Regions from separate parts of the Pantoea sp. CCBC3-3-1 genome, predicted to be linked through region 1. Evidence: predicted binding sites of a transcription regulator. Region 1 holds the regulator's gene; each other region holds the start of a gene.
What was found. The regulator CRP, encoded in region 1, controls carbon source genes, mostly activating them, when cyclic AMP is high. The targets are predictions, from matches to a motif close to ATGTGANNNNNNTCACAT.
Positions count from the first base shown of each region.

Region 2: a site for CRP is predicted at 2,329-2,346, ahead of EHV07_RS15570 (sugar transporter). Genes of this name have one in related genera too.
Region 3: a site for CRP is predicted at 1,996-2,013, ahead of cdd (cytidine deaminase). Genes of this name have one in related genera too.
Region 4: a site for CRP is predicted at 1,583-1,600, ahead of EHV07_RS08215 (6-phosphofructokinase). Genes of this name have one in related genera too.

Region 1 is NZ_CP034363.1:4,545,556-4,550,169, forward strand. Features, by position in the region: gene EHV07_RS21365 (hydrolase) at 1-39, shown strand, start outside; gene EHV07_RS21370 (YheU family protein) at 41-259, shown strand; gene EHV07_RS21375 (phosphoribulokinase) at 356-1,225, shown strand; gene EHV07_RS21380 (OsmC family protein) at 1,242-1,646, opposite strand; gene crp (cAMP-activated global transcriptional regulator CRP) at 1,956-2,588, shown strand; gene EHV07_RS21390 (YccS/YhfK family putative transporter) at 2,647-4,614, shown strand, end outside.
Region 2 is NZ_CP034363.1:3,311,895-3,316,508, reverse strand. Features, by position in the region: gene EHV07_RS15575 (acyltransferase) at 1-964, shown strand, start outside; gene EHV07_RS15570 (sugar transporter) at 1,047-2,261, opposite strand; gene EHV07_RS15565 (DUF3289 family protein) at 2,608-2,772, opposite strand; gene EHV07_RS15560 (DUF4062 domain-containing protein) at 3,121-4,263, opposite strand.
Region 3 is NZ_CP034363.1:3,241,509-3,246,122, reverse strand. Features, by position in the region: gene EHV07_RS15245 (NAD-dependent malic enzyme) at 1-903, opposite strand, end outside; gene cdd (cytidine deaminase) at 1,055-1,939, opposite strand; gene EHV07_RS15235 (CidB/LrgB family autolysis modulator) at 2,067-2,759, opposite strand; gene EHV07_RS15230 (CidA/LrgA family protein) at 2,752-3,144, opposite strand; gene metG (methionine--tRNA ligase) at 3,242-4,614, opposite strand, start outside.
Region 4 is NZ_CP034363.1:1,721,494-1,726,107, reverse strand. Features, by position in the region: gene EHV07_RS08225 (alkene reductase) at 1-393, opposite strand, end outside; gene EHV07_RS08220 (flagellin) at 652-1,461, shown strand; gene EHV07_RS08215 (6-phosphofructokinase) at 1,875-2,855, shown strand; gene EHV07_RS08210 (PTS sugar transporter subunit IIB) at 2,865-3,155, shown strand; gene EHV07_RS08205 (PTS sugar transporter subunit IIC) at 3,171-4,517, shown strand; gene EHV07_RS08200 (hypothetical protein) at 4,553-4,614, shown strand, end outside.

The DNA.
Region 1 (4,614 bases):
CGCATCCCTCAATGGCTTTCAACCTGGCTGGACAACTAACATGATTATTCCCTGGAAAGAACTCGATTCGGAAACCCTCGCGAACCTCATTGAAGCTTTCGTGCTGCGTGAAGGCACCGATTACGGTGAACAGGAGCGATCGCTGGAGCAGAAAGTCAACGACGTCAGGCGTCAGCTTGAAAGCGGTGAAGCGGTTCTGGTGTGGTCGGAACTGCATGAAACGGTGAACATCATGCCGCGTGGTCAGTTCCGCGAGTAGGTCGCTGTGCTTATCTTCTGCGCATGAACGTGACACAAATGCGCAAAACGTGATACCAATGCGGGATCGCCATGACCTTTTCAGAGAGCGCTAAGTATGTCAGCCAAACATCCCGTGATTGCCGTCACCGGCTCCAGCGGCGCAGGAACCACCACCACCAGCCTGGCCTTTCGCAAAATCTTTCAGCAGCTGAACCTGCACGCCGCGGAGGTTGAAGGCGACAGCTTTCACCGCTTTACCCGGCCGGAAATGGATATGGCAATCCGTAAAGCACGCGATATGGGCCGCCATATCAGCTACTTTGGACCCGAGGCCAATGACTTTGCGCTGCTGGAACATACCTTCGTTGAATACGGGCTGACCGGCAGCGGCAAATCGCGCAAATATCTGCACACTTATGATGAGGCGGTGCCGTGGAACCAGGTGCCGGGAACCTTCACCCCCTGGCAACCGCTACCCGAACCGACAGACGTCCTGTTTTACGAAGGTCTGCACGGCGGCGTCGTTACGCCGCAGAATAACGTGGCGCAAAATGTCGATCTGCTGGTCGGCGTGGTGCCGATCGTTAACCTGGAATGGATACAGAAGCTGGTTCGTGATACCAGCGAGCGTGGGCACTCTCGCGAAGCGGTCATGGATTCCGTCGTGCGCTCAATGGAAGACTACATCAACTTTATTACGCCGCAGTTTTCCCGCACCCACATTAATTTTCAGCGCGTACCCACTGTTGATACCTCAAATCCCTTTGCGGCTCGCGGCATTCCCTCGCTGGATGAAAGCTTTGTGGTTATTCATTTCCAGGCGCTGGAGGATATCGACTTTCCCTATCTGCTGAGCATGCTGCAAGGCTCTTTCATTTCCCATATCAACACGCTGGTGGTGCCGGGCGGCAAAATGGGGCTGGCGATGGAACTGATAATGGGACCCCTGGTGAAGCGACTGATCGAGGGCAAAAAGATCGAGTAGCGGCGTTTCCCGCTCGCTACTGTGCAACGATAGAAAAGCTGTGGGTCAGCTTCACGCCCTTCCCCAGCATCAGCGCGACCGGACAATATTTTTCTGCGGAGAGCTGGACCGCGCGAGCAACGATTTTTTCCTCCAGCGCCTTTCCGCTAACGATAAAATGCAGATTAATATGCGTAAATATACGCGGCGCCGCCTCACGCCGCTCTGACGTCAGTTTGACCTCGCAATCCCTGACGTCGTGACGTCCTTTTTGCAGAATAGAAACGACATCTATCGCGCTGCATCCTCCGGCCGCCATGAGCAACATTTCCATTGGGCTGGGTGCTTTATCACCGGCGTTACCATCCATTAAAACCTGATGACCGGATGAGGATTCTCCCAAAAAGGTCAGCCCTTCCACCCATTTGATACGTGCCTGCATAACAAACTCCTCTAATTCATTCAGTTATCTTACCTTCAGGTCCGGACAACAAAAACGGCAATGCGACATAAATAGCACTATGCTGAAGCGAGACAACAGAAGACACCCATGCAAAGCTGTGCTACAAACAAAGCTGTAATAATTTCGTCAGTACTCTACATACAAGACGAAAAGGGACGACATAACGAGCCAGGCTTTCAACAGAAGCCCGAATAAATTTCCTTGATGGGAAACGCTTGACCATTTCAACGCCTGACAGGGAACTCTGCCCCTGTATTTAGGCACGATAACAACAGAGGATAACAGCGAATGGTTCTCGGCAAACCGCAAACAGACCCGACACTTGAATGGTTCCTGTCACATTGCCATATTCACAAGTATCCATCCAAAAGCACGCTGATTCATCAGGGTGAAAAAGCGGAAACGCTTTACTACATCGTTAAAGGCGCGGTAGCCGTATTGATCAAGGATGAAGAAGGTAAAGAGATGATCCTCTCTTACCTCAATCAGGGCGATTTTATTGGTGAGCTTGGCCTGTTTGAAGAAGGTCAGGAACGCAGCGCCTGGGTGCGAGCGAAAACGGCCTGCGAAGTGGCTGAAATTTCCTATAAAAAATTTCGCCAGCTGATTCAGGTCAACCCTGACATCCTGATGCGTCTTTCATCACAGATGGCGCGCCGCCTGCAGGTGACGTCTGAGAAAGTCGGCAATTTAGCTTTCCTCGATGTGACAGGTCGCATCGCGCAAACCTTGTTAAACCTGGCTAAACAGCCGGATGCCATGACTCACCCGGACGGGATGCAGATTAAAATCACCCGCCAGGAGATCGGCCAGATTGTTGGCTGCTCGCGTGAAACCGTAGGTCGCATTCTGAAAATGCTGGAAGATCAGAACCTGATCTCCGCGCATGGTAAAACCATCGTAGTTTACGGCACTCGCTAACCGGCTCTGAATCCACGGCGCAACGCCTCTGTTGCGCCTTTTTTATTGGTATACAGTGATGTGGCGTCGAATTATCTATCATCCCGAGGTCAACTACGCGCTGCGTCAGACGCTGGTGCTCTGTTTACCGGTCGCTATTGGATGGCTGCTGGGTGACCTGCAAAAAGGACTGCTGTTTTCTCTTGTGCCGGCCTGCTGCAACATTGCCGGTCTCGATACCCCGCATAAGCGCTTTTTCAAGCGGCTGATGGTTGGCGGCGGCCTGTTCGCACTGAGCAGTTTTCTGGTCCAGTATTTAGGCAATCATGCCATTCCCCTGCCTGCCATTCTGTTTGCAATGGCTCTGCTGCTGGGCGTGACGGGCGAAATCAGCCCGCTGCATGGTCGTTTGCTCCCCAGCTCGCTGATTGCCGGTATTTTTACCCTCAGCCTGGCGGGAAGAATGCCCATTTGGGAACCGCCGCTGCTCTATATCCTTGGCACAGTTTGGTATGGCGCATTTAACTGGTTCTGGTTCTGGCTGTGGAAAGAGCAACCGATGCGCGAAACGCTCAGCCTGTTATACCGCGAGCTGGCGGGCTACTGCGAAGCGAAATATACCCTGCTGACCCGCCTTAGCGACCCGGAGAAATCGCTGCCGCCATTACTGGCCCGCCAGCAAAAAGCGGTCGACCTGATTACCAACTGCTATCAGCAAATGCATATGCTGGCAGCCAGCAACGATAATCACCACAAGCGATTGACGCGCGCCTTTCAGGTAGCGCTGGATTTGCAGGAGCACATCTCCGTGAGTCTGCATCAGCCGGAAGAAGTGCAAAAGCTGGTGGAGAAAAGCCATGCCGAGGCGGTGATCCGCTGGAATGCTCAGACTATCGCGGCCCGGTTGCGGCAGCTGGCCGACGACATTCTTTATCACAAGCTCTCCGAGCGCTTCTCCATGGATAAGCAGCTTGGGGCATTAGAAAAAATTGCCCGCCAGCATCCTGATAACCCGGTTGGAACGTTCTGCTCTTACCATTTCAGCCGTATCGCTCGCGTTCTGCGCACGCAGCGTCCCCTTTATCAACGCGACTTGATGGCCGATCGCCAGCGCCGCTTACCGCTGCTGCCAGCAATCAAAAACTATTTATCGCTCAAGTCGACTGCGCTACGCACCGCAGGCCGCTTTGCCGTGATGCTCACTTTTGCCAGCTCGCTGGCGCTGTTTTTTAACCTGCCCAAGCCTTACTGGATCCTGATGACGGTGATGGTGGTCAGTCAGAACGGCTACAGCGCCACGCGGGTGCGCATCCAAAACCGTGCGCTCGGCACGCTGGGCGGCTTAATTGTGGCGGCTGTCGCCTTACGCCTTCAGGTTCCGCAATCTGCCGTCCTGTTGGTAATGCTGATTATTACGCTGGTGAGCTACCTGTTTATCCGCAAATTTTACGGTCTGGCGACGATTGGTTTTACGGTGACGGCGGTTTACTCGCTACAGCTACTCTCACTGAACGGTGCGGACTTCCTGCTGCCGCGCCTGTTGGATACGCTGATGGGCTGCCTGATTGCCTTCGGCGGGATGATCTGGCTGTGGCCGCAGTGGCAGAGCGGCCTGCTGCGGCAGAATGCGCATGACGCGCTGGAAACCTATCAGGAGGCGCTACAGATGCTGCTGGGCGATGAGCAGAAGCCCGAGAAGCTTGCTTATCAGCGCATACGGGTTAACCAGGCGCATAACGCGCTGTTCAATTCGCTGAATCAGTCGATGCTGGAGCCGGGATTTGATAACAGCTATCTGTCAGATATGAAGCTGTGGGTAACGCACAGCCAGTTTATCGTGGAGCATATTAATGCGATGACGATTCTGGCCCGTGAGCACACCATGCTGACGCCGCAGCTGGCGGAACGTTATCTGCAAAGCTGCGAAATAGCCTTGCAGCGCTGCCAGCAGCGGCTTGAGTATGATGGCCCGAGTTCGGGAAGTAACGTGCTGGACGATAAGACGGAGTCTAATCAGGGGCCGGTCACTATTCTGGAAAGGCATGTG
Region 2 (4,614 bases), 1.2 Mb from region 1:
AAATTTCCCTTTATTCTCCTTTGGTTATCTTGGCGTCCCGCTGTTCTTTATGATCTCCGGGTTCGTTATTTTTATGACGTTGGATAAGTCCAAAGGTTTCGTCAACTTCATGTTGAAGCGCTGGCTCAGGCTGTTTCCTGCGATGGTAATCGTTTCCTTACTGGTCTACTTTACCGCGCATCTTTTCGCCGAAAGACCTGGCGGCATCCCTTCGCCTTCAAACCTGATCCCTGGCCTGCTGTTTATCGATCCGCTGATATTGAAATATATTATTGGCTATCATATTAACGGTCTGGAAGGCTCTTTCTGGTCACTGTATGTTGAAGCGGTATTTTATATTGTTATCGGCGCAGTTTATTTCACCGCGGGCAGAAAATATTGCCTGCCATCCCTGTTGTTACCGATGCTTTTGGTGGCAGGCGCTTCGGCTTTTAAAAGTCTGGGGCATCCTGAAATCGCTGATTTTGTCGCCAAGTTTGGCTTTATCCATTATTCCTGGTTTATGATCGGCTGTCTGCTTTATGAACGTATGAACAATCGGGATGTGAAATTCCATTATGCGCTGGTCTGCGTTGCCGTGCTGATTAACTTTGCTTACTACGTTAAAAACACCGGCCCTCTGGTTATCATTCCGCTGGTACTGGCAATAATCCTGTTTACCGTTAGCTTCTATAGCAGCCACGTGCAGCGCTTTTTATCCACAAAGCTGCTCACTGCGGTCGGTTTTTCCAGCTATGCACTTTATCTTATCCATGAAAACCTGATGATTGCCTCGCTGAGAAAAATTGATGCGCTGGTGCAGAATGATTATGTCATGTTGATTATGCCGGTGCTGGTGGTATCAGTGATCTACTGCATCGCTTTTTTGATCACTAAATATGCAGAGCCTTTCCTCAGGAATATCCTGAAGAGCGTGATTTTTATGCGTGAAAAGGACAAGGTAGTGCAGGGCGGAAAGATTTAAACGCCTGCCATAGCGTTTGCTTGCTGCAATAAAAAAAGCAGCGGTTGAATTCATCAACCGCTGCTTCTTATTTTATGACGGCTTATTTGATCTCGGTAACCACGTTGGTCTCGCTTTGTGGTTCTTCGCCACGACGTTTACGGAAGACCACAATTGCCAACAGCAGCGCTGATACGGCCGGAACCGCGCCGATGTAACCGATAGATGACATCGATAAATCCAGGCTCACTTTATTACCTAACAGCGCGCCTGCACCAATACCGATATTGAAAATGCCGGAGAACATCGCCATCGCCACGTCGGTTGCATCGGGTGCCAGCGTTAGCACCTTCATCTGCATGCCCATGCCAATCATCATAAACGCCATGCCCCACAGCAGGCTGAGAACGATTAAGCCAGCCTTACTGGCGGCAACAGGCGACAGCAGAATCAGGCAGAGTGCCAGCAATGCGATTGAGGCAATCAGTAATCCTGACAGACGTTTCTCGCCGCTTTTACCAAAAATAATACTGCCGGTAATGCCCGCCATGCCAAAGATCAACAGCAGCAGCGTAGCGAAATCTTGATTAAAGCCCGCCACTTTCTGCACGAACGGTTCAATATAGGTGAACGCTGTGAAGTGTGCAGTCACCACGGTGACAGCCAGCACATACAGACCCACCAATGCCGGGCGACGGAACAGATCTGGCAGGCTTTTCAGTGAGCCAGTGTGTTCTGACGGTACGCGCGGCATGATTTTTAAAATCAAACCCAGCAGCACAAAGGCGCTTGCACCAATCAGCAGGAACGTACTGCGCCAGCCGAAGCTCTGGCCAATAATTCTGCCCAGCGGCAGCCCCAGTACGGAGGCCAAAGCCGTTGCCGTAGCAATCAGGCTCAGTGCCTGAGCACGCTTACCCGGCGGGGCCAGTCTGACCGCCAGCGATGCGGTAATGGACCAGAACAACGCATGAGCAAGCGCAACGCCAGCGCGGCTGAGCAGCAGCACATCAAAGTTCCAGGCGAAAAAGGCCAGCACATGGCTTACGGTAAACAAGCTGAATATCGCAATCAGCAGCAGCCGGCGGTCTGTCTGGCTGGTCATCAGCATCAACGGCAGCGACATCAGCGCCACGATCCAGGCATAGATAGTCAGCATGATGCCAGCCTGTGCCGACTCCATGCCAAAGCTGTGGCCGATATCTGACAGCAGACCGACCGGCATATATTCGGTGGTGTTAAAAATAAAGGCAGCTACCGCAAGAGCCAGAACGCGTGACCATGCGACTTTACGCGAGACGATGTTCATGTCAGACATAGGCTTCAGCTCCATTCCCGTTACAAAACGCGTAATTCTAGAAGCCTGCGTATAAAATTCAATCCGAAAGTGATCCTTATCACACTTTTTACAAAGCTTGAAGGTAAAGCTGCGGCTAAATTTCAATAAAAATGATTAAATTCAATTAGATAAATTTATAAGGGGATGCCGCTGGTTGAGGCTAAAATTTGGCAGCAGGTGCAAATGATGTTTGCTGATATGTCATCCCTACTGGTGGGTTACGTGTAGGATGTTGAGGGCAGTGCCGTGCCCGGGTCAAATTTTAGGCATTAAAAAGCCGCTAATCACAGAAAGTAGCGAAGTGATTTAGTCTTCGTTAAAGTCCTTAGCTGTTAGGAATCTGCACTGCTGCCAGCAACTGTGAGGCGGATAAATCGCCACAGAGCATATCGCTGGCGCTGTAATCATCCATCCGTCTTTGCGTCGTGAAAAGGGTACAGGGGAATTCTAGTGCTGGCACGGTATCGCTTCCTTGTGCGTGATAATCCATCAGCTTGTTCAGACCGTTAGAAATCATACTCTCCCTGAACAAGCTGTAAATATTCACCGACAAAGAAAAGACAATTCAGAATTCCGCCCGGTTTGCCCTGATTTTTATACAGGCAACAAAAAACCCGCAAACTCAGTGAGAATGCGGGTTTCTGTAGGGTATCCATCAGTGACCATGACTGACAGACTCTGTATTTTGGTCGGCACGAGATCACTGGAGCTAGTTTCAATAAATCAATGATTTATATCAGGAAATGCAGATTTTGATTTTCTGACGCTAGGCCCATTACTTGGCCTTAAGCTCGGACATGCATTTTTCCTCGCCTCAGACATAGGGTCGGCTGCAATCTTAATACCTTTGTTCTTTCCACATACGTCTCAGAAGGGCTACGAAGTCTTCAACGTAAGTATTCCGATCTGACGACAAAGCAAATGACTGTCTGACAATGTGTGCAGGACTTAAAAGCACAGGTTCCTTGCTTTGACCCATACCGAAAGACTGCATTGAGTTTGGACTAGCCTGGTGTTCAGCAATGGTGCGCCAGCCAGCGGAGGAAGCTCCTGCTATGCTCACGGCGGGAACAACATGAGTCAGCCGTTGCGTGTTATCTATCTCTGCCAGAAGCCATGAGGCGTAGTCAAAGCCCTTTAATAAGGTTTCGTGTACGGTTTCCTCGAGTATTACCGGCAAACCACCTGACTGCATTGGCATGGAAAGGATCAGAAGTATGTCCCCTGAGGGGGAAAGCTTGACTAAGTTGTGCACGTCGCGATTTTGACTCTGGCTGATACATAATGAGTCGCTATCTAAACTATCGTTAACTCCAGACTGCCTGTCGAAAATTGGTCCGATTCCCGAATTGTTTCCAAAAAGAGCTTCCTGCGACATGATGTTTATCAGTGCTTTGGAACCCATTTGAGCTGGACGGATAATTGTCGTGTCAGGGCCTGCTGCTATGGAGATTTGGAGTCTGACTGAGCTATGGAAATAGTTCTGATTTTCCTTAGGTAAATTCGTTATGGCTCGCTTTTTCAACCCTTCTGGGTCAACTGGTGATTGTGCATGAGCAAGCTGTAACTGACTAATGGCCTTAAGGGATTTCTCAAACAGATCCTCTGCGGAGCTGAATTCCTCTCGGAATAGTCCTTTTTCCCAGGTACTCACTTCATTTAGCAAATTTTCTTGTTCGGGCTCAGGATGAATATTTGCTTCAAGAAATATAATCAGTGGCTTAGTGGTGCGAGCTTCTAGTACTTCTTCATGAGTAGCAGACAAACCTTTTTGCTGTGGTGCTCCATAGCGAGAACCGAGTATCAAGATTACAGCGTCTGCTTCTCGGACTCCTCTGAGGCAAGTGACTTGGGGAGAGTCAGAACGCGCACCGAAATCCTCGGCCATGATAGGCTTATGACCAAGAATCGAAATGGCTCGTTTAACTGCAATTCGATTTTCTTCAAACCCAGATATCAGTGAACTAATGAAGATGTTCATAGGCTTCCCTACTTATAAAAGTTTAATGAAAAGTTTGAGGGACATAGCAACTATAAGTTTAGTACAAAAAGCACACAAAGAAATTTGACTTAAATTTAGCTATGATAAAAATCGAATGGTCGATGTAAAAAATTTTTTTCGTTTGAAAAATAAAACGTAAATAATAGCATTTTAAGTATATTGAAATTTACATATTTTCAAAATGCAAGAAAAGAATCCTTTATTCTCAAGGGGTTTAAAGATATTTATGGTATTTACTCAGGAGAAATACTATTTATCTGAGTGAATAATGAAACGTAAAATTAGACTTGAAGAAATCAATAAGAATGCAATTCGAGAAAATTTAATAAT
Region 3 (4,614 bases), 1.3 Mb from region 1:
GAGGAAGACGACTTTCTGCTCGCTCATTTTGCTGCCGGCAGCGCGACTGGCGGCAATCAGCGTACCCAGCGTCACGGAAGCCGTTCCCTGAATATCATCATTGAAGCAGCACACTTCGTCACGGTAGCGCTCAAGCAGCGGCATCGCATTTTTCTGCGCGAAGTCTTCAAACTGCAACAGCACGTTCGGCCAGCGGCTTTTCACGGCCTGGATAAACTCATTAACGAAATTATCGTATTCTTCGCCGGTGATGCGCGGGTGACGCCAGCCCATATAGAGCGGGTCGTTCAGCAGCTGCTGATTATTGGTGCCGACATCCAGCACAACAGGCAGCGTATAAGCCGGGCTGATGCCGCCACAGGCGGTATAGAGCGACAGTTTACCAATTGGAATGCCCATGCCGCCGATGCCCTGGTCGCCCAGGCCCAGAATGCGTTCGCCGTCGGTGACAACAATCACCTTAACGTTTTGCTTGGTAGCATTTTGCAGCATATCTTCAATGCTGCCGCGATTCGGGTAAGAGATGAACAGCCCGCGCGCACGGCGATAGATTTCGGAGAAGTGCTCACAAGCCGCGCCAACCGTCGGGGTATAGATAATTGGCATCATCTCTTCCAGATGACTATCCAGCAGACGGTAGAACAGCGTCTCGTTGGTATCCTGAATGTTGCGCAGATAAACGTGCTTGTCGTTGGCGTTCTTGAAATCCTGGAACTGGCGCCAGGCGCGCTGGGCCTGTTCATCTATGGTCTCTACCGTTTCAGGCAGCAGGCCGTTCAGGTTGAAATCGTTGCGCTCCTCGACGGAGAAGGCGCTGCCTTTATTCAGCAGCGGGAATTCCAGCAAAATCGGGCCAGCATAAGGGATATAAAGGGGGCGTTTACTTTCGTGTTCGAGTTCCATGAAAAAATACTCATTCGGATCGTAATGTTGTGCGCCAATCCTAAAATAATTCATCTGAAAGTACAGCTTTTGTTAACAGCTGATAACAAAAGCTATCGCTTTGCTGCAGTTTACGTGCCCGTTACGGCAGGGAAAAGTTTCCGGGAGAAACTTATCTCAGCGGAACCGTAGTGAAATTCGCGCAGCCCAATGCCTGCAACGTAGCAAATGTCGCCTGACGCTGAATTAAGCGGGCATCTGGCGCTTCAGCCAGCACCGCACGCTGGATCTGTAGCACATCATAACCGGATAAATTCAGCATGATCAGCGCGGCCTGTAGCGGCGGCAGGCTGGGATTAAACGCGGCGTTCTCCGCATAACTACCCGCGAAAATTTTGTCGTCAGCCATCTGTAAGGCCACGCCGCTCAACGCCTGCGAGTAAGGCGCGTGGCTGCGGTTCGCAGCCTGTAAGGCGGCCTGGCAAAGCGGGTCGCCTTTTACAGTCAGACCATGATCAACGTCATCCAAAAGCAGCGTTTCAATAGCCAAATCGCGCGGGCCAAAAGCATCAGGGAGATAATCGCCCAGCGTGGCAGGCTCGCGTCCCGGAAGGTAGATGCGCAGCGACGTACCGCTGTTAAGCTCATTCATAAACTGGCGGCAATGTCCGCACGGCGTGTAGTTCACGGTGACGGCTTCCAGCGCCTTTTCACCGCGCAGCCAGGCATGGGCGATTGCGCTCTGTTCAGCATGTACCGTCTGCTGCATGGTGGCGCCAGAAAACTCCATATTGGCACCGAAATAGAGATGACCGCTTTGACCCAGCGCCAGCGCACCGACGTTGAATTTAGAAAGCGGGGCGACAGCGCAGGCAGCGGCAAGCGGCAGCAGCGCAAAACTTATCGCCTGGCGGTCCAGGCCCGTTTGGGCTTCGATCTCCGCCATCTGCGCCGGGGTTAAATACGCCGGAAAATCGTCAGCGGCTAATATTGGCTGGAGCACGGCCTGAAAAGAGGATGACAGCGTGGCAAAGGCGGGTTGAAATCGTGGGTGCATATCGGGCATCTCTTACAAGGTCGGCCGCCCATTCTGGCGGCCCGGCAGGGTATTGTATGTGATTATAATCACATTAATATTGCAACTTATGAAATAAAGCAGAGAAATGCGCGACTTATCGCAAGTTTTACCCCCACAGATGCATCAGCAGCGGAAACAGGAAAGGCGCCAGCAACGAGGTAATAATCCCGCAAATGACCAGCGCCAGCGAGCTGTAGGCCCCCTCCTGATAATCCAGCTCGGCGCAGCGAGCCGTCCCTAATGCGTGTGAAGCGTTGCCAATCGCCAGGCCGCGCGAAGCCTTGTTGTAGATCTTAAACATGTTCAGCAGCATATGACCAAATACCGCACCCAGTACGCCAGCAATCAGCACGCAAATAGCGCTGATGGCAGGAATACCGCCGAGCGTAGCGGAGACGGCCATCGCGATGGGCGTGGTCACCGATTTTGGCATCAGCGTGGCGGCGATTTGCGGCGTAGCCCCCATCCATAAGGCGATTGCCGTCCCTGAGATCATGGCCGTTACGCTGCCGATAAAGCAGACGCCGATAATTGATTTCCAGCGAGCGCGGATCTGATGCATCTGCTCATACAGCGGCAGCGCCAGCGCAACTACCGCCGGTTGCAGCAGCTGATTAAGTAATGAACTTCCCTGGAAGTAGCGCGCATAGGGCATCTGAATCAGCAGCAGCAGTGGAATAATCACCGCCATTGAAACCAGCAGAGGATTAACCAGCGAGATTTTTACTTTTGCGGCCAGCCTGCGGGCGGCAAAAAACACCAGCAGGGTAAGCGGTAACGACCACCAGATATCACTCATTACCGGCTCCGGGTTGAACAGGCCTGCCGTGCAGCCGGTGAGAAACCAGGCCCACCGTCAGCAGAACGATAAAGGTGCTTACCACGCAGGAAACCACAATCGGGCCGAACTGCGCGCTGAGAATATCGGTGTAGCTCATCACGCCGACGCTGATGGGCACAAACAGCAGCGCCATATAGCGAATCAACAGATGACTGCCGGGCTTTACCCAGTCAGCGGGAAGGATCTGAGTGGCCAGCAGGGCAAACAGAATTAACATGCCGATAATGCTGCCGGGAATGGTGACGGGCAAAAGGGCGGCAAGCGCGTTTCCGGCATACAGGCAAAGATAGATAATGACGAAGGCGCGAAGGTAACGCCAGAGAGCAGACAGCGCGGTGCGCATGAAAATCTCCTGTTTTTCCGAACCTATCCTTAGAAGGATAACAGCGTTCAGGCAAACATATGAGCACGGGCGACTGCCCGTGCTGTGAACCCTGAGGTTATTTAACCTGCATACCAGGCTGGGCACCGCTGTCAGGCGAAAGCAGGAAGATATCCTTACCGCCAGGACCCGCGGCCATCACCATACCTTCAGAGATGCCAAAACGCATTTTACGCGGCGCCAGGTTAGCGACCATCATCGTCAGGCGGCCGACCAGCACGGAAGGATCGGGATAGGCCGTACGGATGCCGGAGAAGATATTGCGGGTTTCGCCGCCGATGTCCAGCGTTAAACGCAGCAGCTTATCGGAGCCTTCCACAAACTCGGCGTTCTGGATGAGCGCAATACGCATGTCCACTTTGGCAAAGTCATCAAAGGTGATGGTGTCCGCGATGGGATCATCAGCCAGCGGCCCGGTCAGCGCCGGTTTGTTGGCCGCCGCGGCATCTTCTTTCGAGGCTTCGATCAGCGCATTGACCTTGTCCATTTCCACACGGCTGTACAGCGCTTTAAAGGCTGAAATAGTGTGGTCCAGCAGCGGCTGCTCAGTACCTTCCCAACTCAGCTGCTGATTGAGGAACGCTTCGGCACGTTCGGTTAGCGATGGCATAACCGGTGCCAGCCAGGTCATCAGCACGCGGAACATGTTGATACCCATTGAGCAGATTGCCTGCAGGTCGGCATCGCGGCCTTCCTGTTTCGCGACTACCCAAGGTGCCTGCTCGTCAACGTAGCGGTTGGCAACATCGGCCATCGCCATGATTTCACGGATCGCACGGCTGAATTCGCGGCTGTTCCAGGCTTCTGCAATGCTAACCTGCGCATCGATAAAGGTCTGATACAGTGCCGGATCGGCCAGTTCAGCAGAAAGCTTGCCGTCAAAACGTTTGTTGATAAAGCCCGCATTACGCGACGCCAGGTTAACCACTTTGTTAACGATATCGGCATTCACACGCTGAACAAAATCTTCCAGGTTCAGGTCAATATCGTCGATGCGTGAAGAGAGCTTGGCCGCGTAGTAATAGCGCAGGCTGTCGGCATCCAGATGGTTAAGCCAGGTGCTGGCCTTGATAAAGGTGCCGCGCGATTTTGACATCTTCGCGCCGTTGACGGTGACGTAACCATGAACGAACAGGTTAGTTGGCTTACGGAAGTTACTGCCTTCCAGCATGGCCGGCCAGAACAGGCTGTGGAAGTACACGATATCTTTACCGATAAAGTGGTAAAGATCGGCATCGGAATCTTTCTGCCAGAAGGCGTCAAAGTCGATGTCGCCGCGCTTGTCGCACAGGTTCTTGAACGAGCCCATATAGCCAATAGGCGCATCCAGCCAGACGTAGAAATATTTGCCCGGCGCGCCAGGAATTTCAAAGCCAAAGTACGGCGCATCGCGGGAGATATCCCACTGTTGCAGGCCAGACTCGAACCATT
Region 4 (4,614 bases), 2.2 Mb from region 1:
CACACCCTCAGCGGCAACGGCTGAAGGCGCAACCGGCGGCTGGTTGCCCGGCTGTAAGGCGGTGTGCGATACGCGTCCAACATGCCACAGCTGACAGAAAAGCACGCCGCCCTGCTGATGAACCGCCTCGGTCACGTTTCTCCATCCGCTGATTTGTTCTGCGCTGTGGATGCCGGGCGTCCAGGCGTATCCCTGCCCACGTGGTTCAATCTGCGTACCTTCGGTAATCATAAAGCCCGCACTGGCGCGCTGACGATAATACTCCACCATCATCTCGCCTGGGATATTGCCCGGCTGTTCGCTGCGGCAGCGGGTTAACGGTGGCAATGCAATACGGTTACGCAGCGTCAGGCCGCCTAGTTGCATCGGGGTAAAAAGCGTTTTACTGGTCATAGCGTTGAGTTTCCTGGTGAGATAAGGCGCCCATTATATTTAAACATTTAAATGTGTAAATGCTTTTTTATGTTGCACTGTTGTTATTTAAAGGTTTTTAGCGGCGATTTTTCCCGGCGCTCTTCATCGCGCTTTCAGATCAAATTTTATTCAGAAACTGTTTAAAGTTATTTCACCATTCGCCGATAAATATTTCACTGACGGTGACGGGCATCCGGGCGCCGTAATCGACCCAAGTCAATCTTGAAGGAAACAACTATGTCCGTTATCAATACCAACATCATGTCCCTGACCACTCAGAACAACCTGAACAAATCCCAGGCTTCTCTGAGCACCGCGATCGAACGTCTTTCTTCTGGTCTGCGTATCAACAGCGCAAAAGATGATGCTGCGGGCGAAGCTATCGCTAACCGCATGAATTCTCAGATTAAAGGTCTGACTCAGGCAGCACGTAACGCCAACGACGGTATCTCTCTGACTCAGACGGCTGAAGGGTCAATGAACGAGATCAACACCAACTTACAGCGTATTCGTGAACTGACCGTGCAGGCGAAAAACGGCACCAACAGCGCTGACGACATCGACTCAATCCAGAAAGAAGTTGACGCACGTCTGTCTGAAATCAACCGTATCGGCGCGGCAAGCACCTTTAACGGCACGGCAATCTTCAACACCACCGGCAGCGTAAAAATCCAGGTTGGCGCTAACGATTCTACCGACGCTAACGTGATCAGCATCGACCTGTCAGGCGCAGGCTTCCAGGCTTCTGGCCTGGGCGCTACCTTCAGCGTGACCGGCGGCAACCTCTCTGACCTCGATGCGCGTATCAAAGACGTGGATACTTCACGTAGTGCCCTGGGTGCGATTCAGAACCGTTTTGAATCTACCATTAACAACCTGAACACCTCTGTGACCAACCTGACCGCGTCTCAGTCACGTATTCAGGATGCTGACTACGCAACGGAAGTGTCTAACATGTCCAAAGCGCAGATCCTTCAGCAGGCCGGTACCTCCGTGCTGTCAAAAGCTAACCAGGTTCCACAGGGCGTGCTGTCTCTGCTGCAGTAAGTCTTTCTGGTTTACCTCAGAACGCAAAACCCCGGCTTCGGCCGGGGTTTTCTTTTTTAAGCAGGGAACGTGAGAACGCAGCGCTGCCTGAATGACATAACAAAAACCGAAACCCATTTTAATGTGAATTAACTCACAAATACGCGAATAGCTTATTCATGCCAGCCGCTGCGACCAACGCGATGCAGCTCACAAAATTAAATCCTAAAAGAAACAACACGTTACAAACGTTATCACTAAAACCCCGCTAAAATAAGACGATCTACTTCACATAATTAAGCGATATATAACGCTGTCAAGCCATGTGGCAATCCTATTTCGTTGCAAAATTGTGACCAGGTTCGAAAAATTTAATTCGGGCATCATTAACATCAAATCTACAAACAACAAAAATAATTATTCGGGAGCCAGCCATGAAAATAGGATTAGTCATTAGTGGTGGTGACGTTAGCGGCATGAATAATTTTATCTTTCAGATAAACAGGATGACCGATTCTGAAATCGTCATATTTGATGGCGGTATTTCCGGGCTTATTAACAACACGGCAAAAGAGATATCACGGCGGGATCTGGTGGATTTATCGATCTCTTCGGTTCCGCTTATTGCGTCAGGAAGAAAAGAAGAGAAATGCAGGAAATCGGATTACGAAAAGATCATAAAAAACATCCGGCAAAAAAAGATTGATTGTCTGGTCATGGGCGGCGGTGATGGCTCATTCCAGTTTTTAAAGGTGCTCAGCGAATATGGTATCAACTGTTACGGAATAGGCATGACCATTGATAATGATATTACCGGCAGTAGCTACAGTATTGGATTTTCGACTGCCTGCGAACAGGTGATTAGTGAAGTGGCAAAGTTACGTAATACCGGCCGCGGACTACCGGGGCGTGTATTTATGGTGGAGTTACTTGGCGGCTATTGCGGCGAACTCACCTTGCAGGCGGCCTTAAAAAGCAATGCGGATATCGCGCTTATTCCTGAAGCAGTTTGGGATATCGATGAGCTGGCAACAAAAATCCGCACAAAGATCGACCAGCAGAATAGCGTCATTATTCTCTGTTCAGAAGGCTATACCAAAGAATATACCCCTGGATTTCAGGGCGCTATTGATACCATGATTGGTAAAATTGAGCACAAGATTGGTATCAGAATTAGAAAAACAATCATGGGCTATGGATTGAGAAACGGCACCCCTACCGGAGAGGAAATTATACAGGGCGCGATTCTGGCCGAAGAAGTCGTCAGATGCATAAACAGCGGCCTGACTAATAAAATCATTGTTATAAATAACAACAATAAAGCCATACCTGTCGATCTTAATAATTCCGACAAACGTTTGGTAGATAAAGAAAGCAACTTTTATAAACTGGCTAAAGCCAACAATCTTATCTGAGGTAATACCATGCTTAAAGTACTCTGCGTATGTGGCTGCGGCCTCGGCTCAAGCTTTGCTATCGAAATGAGCGCCAAATCTGTTTTGCAAAAACTGTCTATCGATGCAGATATCGATCATACGACAGTATCCGAAGCGTCATCATTCAAATATGACATTATTCTTACTCAAAAAATATTTGCTGACATTCTTAACTCCGATGCCAGCGATGACGAAAAGAAGCGCGTTATTATCTTAAACAAACTGACCGACAAGAAAGAACTTGAAGAAAAAATCCTGGCTTATTTAGGCTCAAAATAAAAAGTGAGGTCACCCGTGGACGCTATTATTCATTTTATTGTGAAAGATTTTTTAGGCCAGGCTTCAATTCTCATCGCGCTGATCGCCATGCTTGGCCTTATCTTACAGAAAAAGTCGGTTGGGAAAACGCTGGAGGGGACGTTTAAAACCCTGCTGGGTTTCCTGATCATGATGGCGGGTATCAATATCATTGTTGAATCACTCACCTTCCTTAATGATATTTTCACCCACGGTTTTGGTATGAAGGGCTACATTACCGACGTTGCTGCCATTGCTGGCGTAGCGAACCGCGAGCTGGGATCGGAAGTGGCGCTGACGCTACTGGTGATATTTGCCGTCAACATCATCATTGCGCGCATTACGCCGTTCAAATATATCTTCCTCACCGGCCAGGCGCTGCTGTGGATGGCCACCATTGGTACCGTTATCGGCTATAAAGCGGGGCTAACCGGCATGACGCTGATCCTGACCGGGGGGATATTCGGCGGCATCATGGCGGTGCTGATGCCGGCTATTGCCCAACCCATCGTACGGAAAATTACCGATTCCGATGATGTCGCCTTGGGTCACTTCTGCACAATTGGCTATCTGGTTCAGGCCGCCGTCGCGCGCGCCATTGGGAAAAACTCCCGCTCGACGGAAGATCTGGAGCTACCTGATAACTTTAAGTTTTTGCAGGACACCTATCTGTCGATGGCGGTGGTAATGATACCGATGTATCTCATTCCTGCCATTTTTGCCGGGCCGGGCTACATTGCCCAGTTCGCCGGAGAAACAAACTACATCATGTATGCATTTATGCAGTCGATGCAGTTTGTCGCCGGGGTATTTGTGCTCTACAGCGGCGTGCGCTTGCTGCTTAATGAGCTGGTGCCGGCTTTCAGAGGCATTGCCATGCGTCTGGTGCCCAACGCCATACCGGCGCTGGATTGCCCGGTGTTGTTTCCCTATGCCCCCAATGCGGTCATTGTTGGTTTTCTTGCCACCACGGTAGGGTCGATTATCGGCATGATTGTTTTCCCAATGTTTGGGCTGGCAATGATCCTGCCAGGCTTGCTCACCAACTTCTTCGCGGGCGGGACGGCCGGCGTATTTGGTAATGCGATGGGCGGCAGAAAAGGCGCCATTATTGGCGGTATCGTTCATGGCCTGTTTATCACGTTATTACCGGCGATCCTGGTGCCGCTACTTGAAACCTTCGGCTTTAAAGGCGTCACATTTAGCGATTCTGACGTTATCAGCACCGGATTAATTTTAGGTCACGCCTTCCAGAATGACTGGCCGTTTGTGATTGGTTTTATCCTGTTCGTTACGCTGATTATTTGGTTCTCAAGCCGCAAGCTGGTTAAACAACCTGATTAATGTCCTGTATTAGCCTGAACAGACGCGGAGGCTTTATGTTTGCAAAATTGAAAAATATGTTTATTTCATCTGAGCCACAACATCAAAATGAAAATCA